3 regions of the Streptomyces sp. NPDC058646 genome follow, and region 2 is predicted to be linked to each of the others. Evidence: predicted binding sites of a transcription regulator. Region 2 holds the regulator's gene; each other region holds the start of a gene.
What was found. The regulator HrcA, encoded in region 2, represses chaperone genes, less so after heat shock. The targets are predictions, from matches to a motif close to TTNGCACTCNGNNNNNCNGAGTGCNAA.
Positions count from the first base shown of each region.

Region 1 (4,921 bases), on a different contig from region 2:
GGGTTGAGCCAGGCGGCCACGCGGGCCTTGACGTGCGGTTCCGTCGAGCCGACGACGAAGGCGCCCACCGAGGCCATGACCAGGCCGCACACGATCCAGCTGGTGCGCTCGGTGGCCACGTAGAGCATCACCACGAAGACGCCGAAGAAGATCAGCGACGTGCCGAGGTCGCGCTCGAAGACCAGGACGAGCATGGAGACGATCCACACGGTGATGATCGGGCCGAGCTGGCGCATGGGAGGCAGCCGCACGCCCAGGAACCTGCGGCCCGTCAGCGCCAGCGAGTCCCGGTGGATGACCAGGTAGCCGGCGAAGAAGATCGCGATCATGATCTTCACGAACTCGCCGGGCTGGAGCGAGAAGCCGAAGAGCTTGATCCAGCGCTTCGCGCCGTACGTGTCCGCGCCGAAGAACGCCGGTGCGATCAGCAGCACCAGCGCGACGGCCATCGTGATGTAGATGAAGCGCTGCAGCAGCCGGTGGTCGCGCAGCAGGGCCAGCACCAGGAGGCAGGCGGCGACCCCGACCACCGTCCACAGCAGCTGGCCCGGCGCGTTGGCGTCCGAGTTGTACCGCTCGATGTAGCCCTGGTCGAGGCGGTGCAGCAGGACCAGCCCGAGCCCGGTCAGCAGCATGGCGAGGGGCAGGATCAGCGGATCCGCGTAGGCCGCGAACCGGCGTACGCCCAGGTGCCCCACCAGGGAGAGCAGCGTCAGGCTGATGGTGAAGCCCGCCAGGTTCGCGGGCAGCTCCCCGTTCATCGCCAGGCCCGCGCAGACGTGCCCGGACACGGCGATGGCGACGACGAGGAGGAGCAGCAGTGCTTCGGTCCGGCGGCGGTGCCCCGCCGTCGTCAGGGGCCGCCTCAGTCCACGCACGGGATGCCGCCGCCGTCGGGGGAGGACGGGCCGGGAGAAGAGGCCGGCGCCGGCGGGGGCGTCGAGGGGGGTGACGCCTCACGTGAGACCGGTGCCGGTGCGCCCGGGGTTCCCGGTGCGCTCGGGCTCGCAGCGGACTTGGGTCCGATCTGCTCGGCAATGAGGCGCTTTATCTTCATATCATCTACGACGTTGATGTCCTCCCCTCGGTTCCTGCCGAAGCGCTCGACGGGGAGTGTCGAAAATTGCACTTTTCCGCCGGACGGGTTCTTCGCCTGCTCCACGAACGACAGCAGGTCCCATCCCCGGTCCGTCACCACGTCCTGTTTCGCGGCGTCGACCAGCTCCCTTAGCTTCCCCGGGTCGGTGAAGGTCCCGGCCGAGTTCAGCTTCTGAGGGCCCGGATGCGGGCGGCCAGGACCACGAAGGAGAAGGGTTTGGTGAGGTAGTCGTCCGCGCCGGAGTCCAGGCCCTCGGCCTCGTCCTGCTCGCCGTCCTTGGCGGTGAGCACCAGGACCGGGGTGGTGTCGCCGTGGGCGCGCATACGGGTGCAGATCTCGTGGCCGCTGACGCCGGGAGCGTGAGGTCGAGCAGGACGACGTCGTACGGGCCGCCGGCCAGGGCGAGGTCCGGGCCGCGGTGGCCGTCGTGCGCGACCTCGACCAGGTGCCCGTCGGCGGACAGCCCGCGCCGCAGGGATTCGGCCAGGCCGTCTTCGTCTTCGACCACCAGGATGCGCACGCCCCAGGCCTCACATATCGGGCGGCGGTGCCGGGGTTCGGCGGCTGTGGGGGGCGGTGCGGGGGTGTGCCGGGAGGTGTGGGGCGGTGGCCGGGGCGACACCACCGGCGGCGAGAATTGGCACTCGGCTTGACCGAGTGCTAATCGCCGGAATAGTGTCACACCTGGCACTCGCCCCGGGTGAGTGCCAACACAGCGACAGGCAGGTCCGGCACCCGCGACGACGGATCGACCTGGTCGCCACCTCAGACAGTTAACCCCGGATCTCCGAAGGGGGAGGTCGGATCGTGACGACCGCCAGCTCCAAGGTTGCCATCAAGCCGCTCGAGGACCGCATTGTGGTCCAGCCGCTCGACGCCGAGCAGACCACGGCCTCCGGCCTGGTCATCCCGGACACCGCGAAGGAGAAGCCCCAGGAGGGCGTCGTCCTCGCTGTGGGCCCGGGCCGTTTCGAGGACGGCCAGCGTCTCCCGCTGGACGTCAGCGTCGGCGACATCGTGCTGTACAGCAAGTACGGCGGCACCGAAGTGAAGTACAGCGGCGAGGAGTACCTCGTCCTCTCGGCTCGCGACGTGCTCGCGATCGTCGAGAAGTAATTCGCTTCAAGTTTTGATTTGAGCTGCGCCCCTGGTCACCCTGCTGATGCCGGGCGGCGAGGGGCGTAGTTCGTTCCAGGCGGTGGCGGTCGCGGTGAGCGGCCGATCGCAACGAGAGGACTGAACCGCTCCCATGCCGAAGATTCTGAAGTTCGACGAGGACGCCCGTCGCGCCCTCGAGCGCGGCGTCAACAAGCTTGCCGACACGGTCAAGGTGACGATCGGCCCCAAGGGCCGCAACGTCGTCATCGACAAGAAGTTCGGCGCCCCCACCATCACCAACGACGGTGTCACCATCGCCCGCGAGGTCGAGCTGGACGACCCGTACGAGAACCTGGGCGCGCAGCTCGTGAAGGAGGTGGCGACCAAGACCAACGACATCGCGGGTGACGGCACCACCACCGCCACCGTGCTGGCCCAGGCGCTGGTCCGCGAGGGTCTGCGCAACGTCGCCGCCGGTGCTTCCCCGGCCGCCCTGAAGAAGGGCATCGACGCCGCGGTCAAGGCCGTGTCCGAGGAGCTCCTCGCGACCGCCCGCCCGATCGAGGACAAGTCCGACATCGCCGCCGTGGCCGCGCTCTCCGCGCAGGACCAGCAGGTCGGCGAGCTCATCGCCGAGGCGATGGACAAGGTCGGCAAGGACGGTGTCATCACCGTCGAGGAGTCCAACACCTTCGGCCTGGAGCTGGAGTTCACCGAGGGCATGGCCTTCGACAAGGGCTACCTCTCCCCGTACATGGTCTCCGACCAGGAGCGTATGGAGGCCGTCCTCGACGACCCGTACATCCTGATCAACCAGGGCAAGATCTCCTCCATCCAGGATCTCCTGCCGCTGCTCGAGAAGGTCATCCAGGCCGGCGCCTCGAAGCCGCTGCTGATCATCGCCGAGGACGTCGAGGGCGAGGCGCTCTCCACCCTCGTCGTCAACAAGATCCGCGGCACCTTCAACGCGGTCGCCGTCAAGGCCCCCGGCTTCGGTGACCGCCGCAAGGCGATGCTGCAGGACATGGCCACCCTCACCGGTGCCACCGTCATCGCCGAGGAGGTCGGCCTCAAGCTCGACCAGGCCGGTCTGGACGTACTGGGCTCCGCCCGCCGCGTCACGATCTCCAAGGACGACACGACCATCGTCGACGGTGGCGGCAGCCACGAGGAAGTCACGGGTCGCGTCAACCAGATCAAGGCCGAGATCGAGTCCACCGACTCGGACTGGGACCGCGAGAAGCTGCAGGAGCGCCTGGCGAAGCTCGCCGGCGGCGTCTGCGTCATCAAGGTCGGCGCCGCCACCGAGGTGGAGCTCAAGGAGAAGAAGCACCGCCTCGAGGACGCCATCTCGGCGACCCGCGCCGCGGTCGAGGAGGGCATCGTCTCCGGCGGTGGCTCCGCGCTCGTCCACGCCGTCAAGGTCCTCGAGGGCAACCTCGGCCTGACCGGCGACGAGGCCACCGGTGTCGCGGTCGTGCGCCGCGCCGCCGTCGAGCCGCTGCGCTGGATCGCCGAGAACGCCGGTCTCGAGGGTTACGTCATCACCTCGAAGGTCGCCGAGCTCGACAAGGGCCAGGGCTTCAACGCCGCCACCGGCGAGTACGGCGACCTGGTCAAGGCCGGCGTCATCGACCCGGTCAAGGTGACCCGTTCCGCGCTGGAGAACGCCGCCTCCATCGCCTCCCTGCTGCTCACGACCGAGACCCTGGTCGTCGAGAAGCCGGCGGAGGAAGAGGGCGACGCCGGTCACGGCCACGGTCACGGCCACAGCCACTGAGGCACCGCCGAGGCTGACGCCTGAGGCATGAGAAGGCCCCGGTCACCGCTGCCGAGCGCGGGTGACCGGGGCTTTCCCGTCTCCGGCTAGCCGGGCACGGCGGGCATCATGCCCATCTGGCGCATGAGGGCGGGGGCGTCGAAGTACCACCAGCTCTCCGCGATCCGGCCGTCCTCCATGCGGAAGGTCGTGCAGCCCGACATGCTGCATTCCTTGCCGTCGGACGCGACCCCCATGAACTCGCCCTTCTGGGTTCCCTTCCAGTCCCACAGGGTGGTGACGCAGTCTCCCTCGGCGATCTGCCGGGTCAGGTCGAAGGAGAGGTCGAAGGCGTCGCGCCACATGCCGATCGTCTGGCGGACGCCGTCGCGGCCGGTGCCCCGGCCCTGCGACTCCATGACGTCGTGGTGGACGCAGTCGGCCGTGAAGCACTCCTCCAGTGCCGCGTAGTCGCCCTTCGTGATGATGTCCTCGAAGACCCGGTTCACGAGCATCTTGTTGAGGTACTCGTCGCGGACCACGTCGAGGTTCATGAACTTCGGCATGCCGTCGCAGAGGGCGACCATCTCCTGGAACATCCGGTCGGTCTCCGGGAGCTGAGAGTTCTTCATCGCCTCCTCGTACGACGGGAATTCGACGAGGTCGAGGTAGTGGGTCCCGGAGTCCCGGTCCCGGCCGATCATGGTGTGGGTGACCGTGCGCTTTCCGCTGGTCTCCGCCGCGTAGCGGTCGATGAGCGAGTTCACCTCGTCGAACCGCGTGGTCTCGTAGTCGATCACTTGTACGAATGTCATCGCGTCGCCTCCCAATGGACGGGACACGTCCAGTTTAGGGAGATATCACCCGTTCGGCCGGTTTACCGGCGGGTCACTGCGGCCCGTACTTGCGGCCCGTGCGCGAGGACACCCCGCCCAGCAGGCCGCGCGGCGTCAGCTTCACCACGC
Region 1 covers NZ_JBHXRK010000060.1:7,986-12,906, reverse strand. The annotation lists gene ACFWUZ_RS35730 (FtsW/RodA/SpoVE family cell cycle protein) at 1-878, opposite strand, end outside; partial or broken gene ACFWUZ_RS35725 (response regulator transcription factor) at 1,273-1,619, opposite strand; gene groES (co-chaperone GroES) at 1,907-2,215, shown strand; gene groL (chaperonin GroEL) at 2,349-3,977, shown strand; gene ACFWUZ_RS35710 (ester cyclase) at 4,064-4,771, opposite strand; gene ACFWUZ_RS35705 (SDR family NAD(P)-dependent oxidoreductase) at 4,845-4,921, opposite strand, start outside.
Region 1: groES (co-chaperone GroES) is a predicted target of HrcA. The motif match lies at 1,737-1,763, and genes of this name have one in related genera.

Region 2 (4,921 bases):
CGGGTGGGCCCCGGACTCCGGGCAGGCCAGGAAGGCCGTGCCGAGCTGGGCCGCCTCGGCGCCCGCCGCGAGCAGCGCCGCGATCTGCGAGCCCCGCATCAGCCCGCCCGCGGCGATGATCGGGAGGCCCACGCCTTCGCGGACCTGCGCCACCAGCGCGAGCAGCCCCACGGCCGCGGTGCCGTCCGCCTGCGGATCGTCGCGGTGGGTGCCCTGGTGGCCGCCGGCCTCCACGCCCTGGACGCAGACGGAGTCGGCGCCCGCCTCCTGCGCGGCCCTGGCCTCGTCGACGGAGGTCACGGTGACGACGGTGTGCGTACCGGCCTTGCGCAGGGCGGCGAGGACCGCGGACGAGGGGCAGCCGAAGGTGAACGAGACCACCGGGACGGGGTCTTCGAGGAGGATCGCGAGTTTGGCCTCGTAGCCGTCGTCACAGGTGCCGATGATGTCGTCGGGGGCGAGGGAGACGTCGTACCAGCTCGCCTCGCCCGCCAGCTGGCCGCGGTACGTCTCCACCGCGGCCGGGTCCACGTATCCCGTCTGCGGCATGAAGAGGTTCACGCCGAAGGGGCGCCGGGTGAGTGCGCGCACCCGTTTGATCTCCTGGTACATGCCGTCGGCGGTCTTGTAGCCGCCGGCCAGGAAGCCCAGCCCTCCCGCCTCGCACACGGCGGCGGCGAGCGGCGGACACGAGGCGCCGCCCGCCATGGGAGCCTGCACGACCGGGTGGGGGGAGAGACCGTTCAGTGCGGTGGACATGGACTGCATCGTGCCATGTCCCGCTCATCGCACCGAATCTCAGCATTCGCCTGGCATAGTCCGCTTCCCCGGGGCCTCGCGCCCGCTCCGCACGGCCCCGCGGACATGCGTCGAGCCCGGCCCCGGAAGGTTCCCGGGGCCGGGCTCGTACGCGAGGTCGCGGGCCGGCCGGCGGCTCGCCGGCAGCCGCCCGGCGGGCTGTCAGCGGCCGTTGAAGGCGTCCTTCAGGCGGCTGAACAGACCCTGCTGCCCCGGCGCGAACTGGCCCGTGGGCCGCTCCTCGCCGCGCAGCTTCGCCAGCTGGCGCAGCAGTTCCTCCTGCTGCGCGTCCAGCTTGTTCGGGGTGATGACCTCGACGTGGACGATCAGGTCGCCGCGTCCGCCGCCGCGCAGGTGGGTGACGCCGCGCCCGTGCAGCGGGATCGACTGGCCGGACTGGGTGCCGGGCCGGATGTCGATCTCCTCCAGGCCGTCCAGCGTCTCCAGCGGGCACTTCGTGCCGAGGGACGCCGCCGTCATCGGGATGGTCACCGTGCAGTGCAGGTCGTCCCCGCGCCGCTGGAAGACCGTGTGCGGCAGCTCGTGGATCTCCACGTACAGGTCGCCGGCGGGGCCGCCGCCGGGGCCGACCTCGCCCTCACCCGCGAGCTGGATGCGGGTGCCGTTCTCGACGCCCGCCGGGATCTTGACCGTGAGGCTGCGGCGGGAGCGGACCCGGCCGTCGCCCGCGCACTCGGGGCACGGGGTCGGGACGACGGTGCCGAAGCCCTGGCACTGCGGGCAGGGGCGCGAGGTCATGACCTGGCCCAGGAAGGACCGGGTGACCTGCGACACCTCACCGCGGCCACGGCACATGTCACACGTCTGCGCGGAGGTGCCGGGGGCGGCACCCTCACCGGAGCAGGTGGTGCACACCACGGCCGTGTCGACCTGGATGTCCTTGGTGGTCCCGAAGGCCGCCTCGTCCAGCTCCAGGTCCAGGCGGATCATGGCGTCCTGGCCGCGGCGGGTCCGCGAGCGCGGGCCGCGCTGCGAGGCCTGGCCGAAGAAGGCGTCCATGATGTCCGAGAAGTTGCCGAAGCCGCCCGCACCGAAGCCGCCCGCACCGCCGCCGCCGGCGGCTGACAGCGGGTCGCCGCCGAGGTCGTAGGTCTGCTTCTTCTGCGGGTCCGAGAGCACCTCGTACGCGGCGTTGATCTCCTTGAAGCGCTCCTGCGTCTTCGGGTCCGGATTCACGTCCGGGTGGAGTTCGCGCGCGAGGCGGCGGAAGGCCTTCTTGATCTCGTCCTGCGATGCGTCGCGGCGCACGCCGAGAACGGCGTAGTAGTCCGTGGCCACTTACGACTCCGCCAGGATCTGTCCGACGTAACGTGCCACTGCGCGTACCGCTCCCATCGTTCCGGGGTAGTCCATGCGGGTCGGTCCGACCACGCCGAGTTTGGCGACTGTTTCGCCGCCCGAACCGTAACCGACCGAGACGACGGACGTGGAGTTCAGTCCCTCGTAGGCATTCTCATGCCCGATCCGTACGGCCATTCCCGACTCGTTGGCCTCGCCCAGCAGCTTGAGGAGCACGACCTGCTCCTCCAGCGCCTCCAGGACGGGCCTGATCGTCAGGGGAAAATCGTGTCCGAAGCGCGTGAGATTGGCGGTGCCGCCGATCATCAGCCGCTCCTCGGCTTCCTCGACCAGGGTTTCGAGGAGCGTGGCGAGCACGGTGGAGACCGTGCCGCGGTCCTCGGCCTCGAAGGACTCGGGGAGGTCCTGGACGAGCGGGGGCACGTCGGTGAAGCGCCGGCCGACGACCCTGCTGTTGAGCCGGGCCCGCAGATCGGCGAGGGAAGCCTCGCCGAAGGGGCTCGGGCAGTCGACCAGCCGCTGCTCGACGCGCCCGGTGTCCGTGATCAGTACGAGCATCAGGCGCGCGGGAGCGAGCGAGAGCAGCTCCACGTGCCGGACGGTCGACCGGGTCAGGCTCGGGTACTGGACGACGGCGACCTGCCGGGTGAGCTGCGCGAGCAGCCGTACCGTCCGGCCGACCACGTCGTCGAGGTCGACGGCGCCGTCGAGGAAGTTCTGGATCGCCCGGCGCTCGGGCGACGACAGCGGCTTGACCCCCGCCAGCTTGTCGACGAAGAGGCGGTAGCCCTTGTCGGTGGGGATCCGGCCGGCGCTGGTGTGGGGCTGGGCGATGTAGCCCTCTTCCTCCAGCACGGCCATGTCGTTGCGCACGGTGGCGGGCGAGACGCCGAGCCGGTGCCGCTCGGTGAGCGCCTTGGAGCCGACGGGCTCCTCCGTCCCGACGTAGTCCTGGACGATGGCGCGCAGCACTTCGAGTCTGCGTTCGCTGAGCATCGCGCACACCTCCAGCTGTGGTCCGTTGCCTTGTTCGTCGCCTGGTGACTGGCACTCTGTGCGTTCGAGTGCCAGAGATCCCCCGCTCAGTGTACGGCCGGGTGGTGAGACCCTGGCAAGGGCGGCCCGCCAGGGTAGCGTCGCGGCATGGACGTACGGTGGGAAGAGGCGGGCTGGGAACGGCTGACCGGGCGGGCCGGCCGCAGGAGGCTCCCGGTGTGGGATTGCACGGCGGGGCTGGTGGTGGGGGACGACTCGGTGCTCCTGGTAGACCCCGGTTCCTGCCTCCGCGAGGGGGCGGAGCTGCGCGAGCAGGCGGAGCGGCTGACGGGACGCCGGGTGACCCATATCGCATTCACACACGGACATTTCGACCATGTGCTGGGTGCTGCCGCCTTCGCCGGTGCCGAGGTGTTCGGGGCGGTGGGCCTGGACGCGGTGCTGTCCGTGGAGCGCGAGGAACTGCGGGAGAGCGCGGTGCGGCACGGCCTGGCGGCGTCCGAGGCCGCCGAGGCGACGGCCTCGCTGGTGCTGCCGCGCCACCCGGTGACCGGCGAGTGGACGCTGGACCTCGGCGGGCTCCAGGTGCTGCTGGCCAATGTGGGGCCCGGCCACAGCGGGCACGACCTCGCCGTCTTCGTGCCCGGCGAGCGCGAGGTGGTCTTCTGCGGGGATCTGGTGGAGGAGTCCGGCGAACCCCAGGCGGGCAGCGACGCGGCGCCTCGGCAGTGGCCCGCGGCGCTGGACCGGCTGCTGTCGCTGGGCGGGGAGGACGCGCTGTACGTACCGGGCCACGGAGCGGTGGTGGACGCCGGCTTCGTCCGTGAGCAACGCGCCACACTGGCCGCCCGTTTCGGCGTGTCGGAGGCGTGACGGCCGCGGCTCTCCTACTGTCGGCCGGATGCGCGAGTACTCCCCCGACCTGACCCCCCAGTGGAAGCGCCCCCGGGCCGTGCCGGAGGTGGCGGCGGAAACCGATCTGGTGGTGGAGGTCGCCGGTACGGACTTCTGCGGTGCGGTGGTGGCCTGCGAGGCGGGCACGGTCACGCTGGAGGACCGCTTCGGCAAGCGCCGGGTGTTCCCGATGGAGCCGCGCGGCTTCCTGCTGGAGGGGGCCGTGGTCACCCTGGTCCGCCCGTCACGGGCTCCGGCGGCCCCCGCGCGCACCGCGTCCGGTTCGCTCGCCGTGCCGGGTGCCCGGGCGCGGGTGGCCCGCGCGGGCCGGATCTACGTCGAGGGCCGGCACGACGCCGAGCTGGTGGAGCGGGTCTGGGGGGACGACCTGCGGATCGAGGGCGTGGTGGTGGAGTACCTGGAGGGCATCGACGACCTGCCGGCCGTCGTGGCCGAGTTCGGGCCCGCCCCGGACGCCCGGCTGGGGATCCTGGTGGACCACCTGGTGCCGGGCTCGAAGGAGTCCCGCATCGCGGCGTCGGTGACCTCGCCGGACGTCCTGATCGCGGGCCATCCGTACGTGGACGTCTGGCAGGCGGTGAAGCCGTCCGCACTGGGCATCGCCGCCTGGCCGGTGGTCCCGCCCGGCCAGGACTGGAAGACCGGCATCTGCCGGGCGCTGGGCTGGCCGGAGAACACGGGGGCCGCCTGGCAGCACATCCTGTCGCGCGTGACCTCGTACCGGGACCTTGAGCCGACCCTGCTGGGCCGCGTCGAGGAGCTGATCGACTTCGTCACGGCCGGACCGTGACCAAACCGGGCGGGCACGTCGCGGTCCGGCCGGGACCCGCCCGCGTGCGGTCAGTCCACGAGGTCGCGGACCACCGCGTCGGCGAGCAGCCGTCCGCGCAGG
Region 2 covers NZ_JBHXRK010000011.1:137,536-142,456, forward strand. The annotation lists gene ACFWUZ_RS15995 (nitronate monooxygenase) at 1-759, opposite strand, end outside; gene dnaJ (molecular chaperone DnaJ) at 961-2,097, opposite strand; gene hrcA (heat-inducible transcriptional repressor HrcA) at 2,098-3,114, opposite strand; gene ACFWUZ_RS16010 (MBL fold metallo-hydrolase) at 3,262-3,987, shown strand; gene ACFWUZ_RS16015 (DUF3097 domain-containing protein) at 4,016-4,819, shown strand; gene hemW (radical SAM family heme chaperone HemW) at 4,870-4,921, opposite strand, start outside.

Region 3 (4,921 bases), on a different contig from region 2:
GCGCCGACAGCTTGAGCCCCACGCTCCCGAGAACCACGTGACGGACGTCGCGCCGTTCCTCTTCGAGTTCCCGTGGACGGGGCGGCCCTGTCGCTGGTCGCCGAGTTCACGTCGGTCTCCGCGAAGGACGCGGACTGGAACGAGAAGCTGGACGTCCACGGCCTGCTCGTCCCGGTCTACCTGGTCGTCGACCTGCAGGACGTGGAGATCACCTGCTTCCACGACCCGTCCCCGCACGGCTACCGCTCCCGTACGACGGTGTCCTTCGGCGAGGCGCTGCGCGTACCGGCTCCCTTCGGCTGCACCCTCGACACGGCGTTCTGAAGGGCGCGGCCCGGCGGCTTCCCGTACGGAGCGGGCCCGGTGGAACGCCCGAGGGCGGCACCCGCTCCGTCCGGAGTGGGTGCCGCCCTCGGTTCGAGAACAGCCGATCAGCCAGGGGCCGATCAGAAGTCCATGTCACCGCCCGGCATGCCGCCGCCCGCGGGGGCACCGGCCTTCTCGGGCTTGTCGGCGATGACGGCCTCGGTGGTGAGGAACAGCGCGGCGATCGACGCGGCGTTCTGCAGCGCGGAACGCGTGACCTTCGCCGGGTCGATGATGCCCTCGGCGATCATGTCGACGTATTCGCCGGTCGCGGCGTTCAGGCCCCAGCCCACGGTGAGGTTGCGGACCTTCTCCACGACGACGCCACCCTCGAGACCACCGTTGACGGCGATCTGCTTCAGCGGGGCCTCGAGCGCGAGCTTCACGGCGTTGGCGCCGGTCGCCTCGTCACCCGACAGGTCGAGCTTCTCGAAGACCGAGGAGGCCTGCAGCAGGGCCACGCCACCACCGGCGACGATGCCCTCCTCGACGGCCGCCTTCGCGTTGCGGACGGCGTCCTCGATGCGGTGCTTGCGCTCCTTGAGCTCGACCTCGGTCGCGGCACCGGCCTTGATGACGGCCACGCCGCCGGCCAGCTTCGCGAGGCGCTCCTGGAGCTTCTCGCGGTCGTAGTCCGAGTCGGAGTTCTCGATCTCGGCGCGGATCTGGTTGACGCGACCCTGGACCTGGTCGCTGTCGCCCGAACCGTCGACGATCGTGGTCTCGTCCTTGGTGATGACGACCTTGCGGGCGCGGCCGAGCAGGTCGAGACCGGCGTTCTCCAGCTTGAGGCCGACCTCCTCGGAGATGACGGTGCCACCGGTGAGGATGGCGATGTCGCCGAGCATGGCCTTGCGGCGGTCACCGAAGCCCGGGGCCTTGACGGCGACGGACTTGAAGGTGCCACGGATCTTGTTGACGACCAGGGTCGACAGGGCCTCGCCCTCGACGTCCTCGGCGATGATCAGCAGCGGCTTGCCGGACTGCATGACCTTCTCCAGGAGCGGCAGCAGGTCCTTGACCGAGCCGATCTTGGAGTTGACGATCAGGATGTACGGGTCGTCGAGCGACGCCTCCATACGCTCCATGTCGGTGGCGAAGTACGCCGAGATGTAGCCCTTGTCGAAGCGCATGCCCTCGGTGAGCTCGAGCTCCAGACCGAAGGTCTGCGACTCCTCGACGGTGATGACGCCTTCCTTGCCGACCTTGTCCATCGCCTCGGCGATGAGCTCGCCGATCTGGGTGTCGGCGGCGGAGATGGAAGCCGTGGAAGCGATCTGCTCCTTGGTCTCGACGTCCTTGGCCTGGGCGAGCAGGGCGGCGGAGACGGCCTCGACGGCCTTCTCGATACCACGCTTGAGGGCCATCGGGTTGGCGCCGGCGGCCACGTTGCGCAGGCCCTCGCGGACGAGCGCCTGGGCGAGCACGGTGGCGGTGGTCGTACCGTCGCCGGCGACGTCGTCCGTCTTCTTGGCGACTTCCTTGACCAGCTCGGCGCCGATCTTCTCGTACGGGTCCTCGAGCTCGATCTCCTTGGCGATGGAGACACCATCGTTGGTGATCGTGGGGGCGCCCCACTTCTTCTCAAGGACGACGTTGCGACCCTTGGGGCCAAGGGTGACCTTGACGGCGTCGGCGAGCTGGTTCATCCCACGCTCGAGACCGCGCCGGGCCTCCTCGTCGAACGCAATGATCTTGGCCATCTGAAGTGGTCCTCCCGGACAGGGGTGGATTGCTCCGGACCGCGCCCGCGCCCGCGACGGACGGCCTGCGTGCCCGGCGGTTCCTTCCCGCCGGACCTGCGGGCCTCACCGGCCCGGTCCTCGTTTTGGTAGCACTCTCGCTTGGAGAGTGCTAACGCCAATGATTAGCACTCGCCCCCCGCGAGTGCAAGCGGCTTCGGGCAACGCCGGGCGAGGAACCGGACAGGACAGGGGCCGACCGGCCACAACGCACGAGGGGCCCCCATCCCGTGTCCAGGATGTGGGCCCCTCGTACGTCGAACACAGTGCGTGGGCGGTCGATCGCGCCAGGACTAGCCGAGTGCGAGCTTGACCATGTCCGCCTGCGGACCCTTCTGGCCCTGCGAGATCTCGAACTCGACCCGCTGACCCTCTTCAAGGGTGCGGTACCCGTCCATCTGGATGGCGCTGTAGTGGACGAACACATCCGCACCACCGTCGACCGCGATGAAGCCGTAGCCCTTCTCCGCGTTGAACCACTTGACGGTGCCCTGAGCCATGCCTAACTCCCCTATTACTGGCCCTTGCGCAGGAACGCACTTCGCGGTCCCGGGTCATCACTTGCGTCGGAACGCGTCGACCGAGGCTGAATGTATCTGCGCGAGTGCTGTCTGCAACAGGTCAATCCCACGAGAATTCTGGACACCCAGAAACACAGAAATAAAGTGAAAATTTGCCATATCCCAGGGCAACTCGGGCCAGGCATATTGCGCCAAAGCCCCATACCGCACTTGCACATTGACCCGATGTCGACCCTCACGCGACCCGTTCATATGCGGCGGGCAAGAACAGCGGAGGGGACTTCCCCAACCCTACCGCGCCCAATCAAGCTGAATTGCCCCCTCCGCTTTTTAGCGGAGGGGGCAATTACGTTTTTGCGCGTCACCTACGGGAAGGTCAGCCGCCCGCGACGGCCGGGATGATCGAGACGCCGGCACCGTCCGGGGTCACGGCCTCCAGGCCGCCCTCGAACCGCACGTCGTCGTCGTTCACGTAGACGTTGACGAAGCGGCGCAGCTTGCCCTGGTCGTCCAGGACGCGCGCGGCGATGCCCGGGTGGTTCTTCTCCAGGGACTCGATGACCTCGGCCAGGTTGGCACCCTCGGCGGACACCTCGGCCCGGCCGCCGGTGTAGGTGCGCAGGATGGTGGGGATGCGGACGTTGACGCTCATGGCGCTACTGCCTTTCCGGGGAGCAGGAGGAGATGGTCAGGCCAGTCCGGCGGCGCGGAAGGCGTCCAGGCTCGGGCGGATGGTCGCGGTCTGGCCGCTGTCCGCGGCCACCGCCTCCAGGGTCTTGAGGCCGTCACCGGTGTTCAGGACGACGGTGGTCAGCGCCGGGTCGAGCTGCCCGTTCTCGATGAGCTTCTTCGTCACGCCGACGGTCACGCCGCCGGCGGTCTCGGCGAAGATGCCCTCGGTCTGCGCGAGGATCTTGATGGCCTCGACGACCTGCTCGTCGTTGACGTCCTCGACGAATCCGCCGGTGCGCCGCGCGATGTCCAGGACGTACGGGCCGTCCGCCGGGTTGCCGATGGCCAGCGACTTGGCGATGGTGTTCGGCTTCTGCGGGCGGACCACGTCGTGACCGGCCTTGAAGGCGGCCGACACCGGGGAGCAGCCCTCGGCCTGGGCGCCGAAGATCTTGTACGGCTTGTCCTCGACGAGGCCGAGCTTGATGAGCTCCTGCAGACCCTTGTCGATCTTCGTCAGCTGCGAGCCGGACGCGATCGGGATGACGATCTGGTCGGGCAGCTGCCAGCCGAGCTGCTCGCAGATCTCGTACGCGAGCGTCTTGGATCCCTCGCCGTAGTACGGGCGCAGGTTGACGTTGACGAAGCCCCAGCCCTCGCCCAGCGGGTCGCCGATGAGCTCGGAGCAGAAGCGGTTGACGTCGTCGTAGTTGCCCTCGATGCCGACCAGCTCGCCGCCGTACACGCCGGCCATGACGACCTTGCCCTGCTCCAGGTCGTGCGGGATGAACACGCAGGAGCGGAATCCGGCCCGGGCGGCAGCGGCGCCGACGGCGCCGGCCAGGTTGCCGGTGGAGGAGCAGGAGAGGGTCGTGAAGCCGAAGGCGCGGGCCGCCTCGACGGCGATGGCCACGACGCGGTCCTTGAAGGAGTGCGTCGGGTTGCCGGAGTCGTCCTTGACGTAGAGCTTGCCGGTGACACCCAGCTCCTTGGCCAGGTTGGCCGCGTCCACGAGCTTGGTGAAGCCGGGGTTCAGGCTGGGCTTGGAGGCCACGTCCGCGGGGACGGGCAGCAGCGGGGCGTAGCGCCAGATGTTGTTCGGGCCCGCCTCGATCGCGGCGCGCAGGGCCTCCGGGTCGCCGGTGGGGAGGTCGTAGGCGACTTCCAGCGGTCCGAAGCACTCGGCGCACGCGAAGATGGGGCCGAGTCCGAAGCGGGTGCCGCACTCGCGACAGGAAAGGCCGGTGGCAGGTCCGAGGTCGACAGAATCCTGGTCGGCAGAGGTGGCGACAGTCTGTGCAGCCATGATGGCGAGGCCCTTTCTCCTCATCTTCCCCATGGCGCACTTCGCCATGAGACGGAATTGGCACCTTCCCTAGCCGGGGACCTCGCAGATGTCGCTGACGTAGCGATCGCGAGACCGACTGGAGGGTTGCCGGGGCTTCAACGGGCCGTGTCCCTCTGCCCCTCTGGATGAGCGGTATGGCACCGGGCCGCGCGCTCTATGGCGCGCCCGGGCGTTTGTGCGCGAGGACCCCCGACATGCGATGGTCCTTCGCGTTGTTCAAGACTGTAACCGAAGGCCCCGGGTGGTTGAGACAGCCGTCCGAACCGCGAGAT
Region 3 covers NZ_JBHXRK010000016.1:117,079-121,999, reverse strand. The annotation lists gene ACFWUZ_RS20750 (hypothetical protein) at 73-324, shown strand; gene groL (chaperonin GroEL) at 447-2,069, opposite strand; gene ACFWUZ_RS20740 (cold-shock protein) at 2,402-2,608, opposite strand; gene ACFWUZ_RS20735 (MoaD/ThiS family protein) at 3,006-3,281, opposite strand; gene thrC (threonine synthase) at 3,318-4,607, opposite strand; SAM riboswitch class I at 4,625-4,781, opposite strand.
Region 3: groL (chaperonin GroEL) is a predicted target of HrcA. The motif match lies at 2,198-2,224, and genes of this name have one in related genera.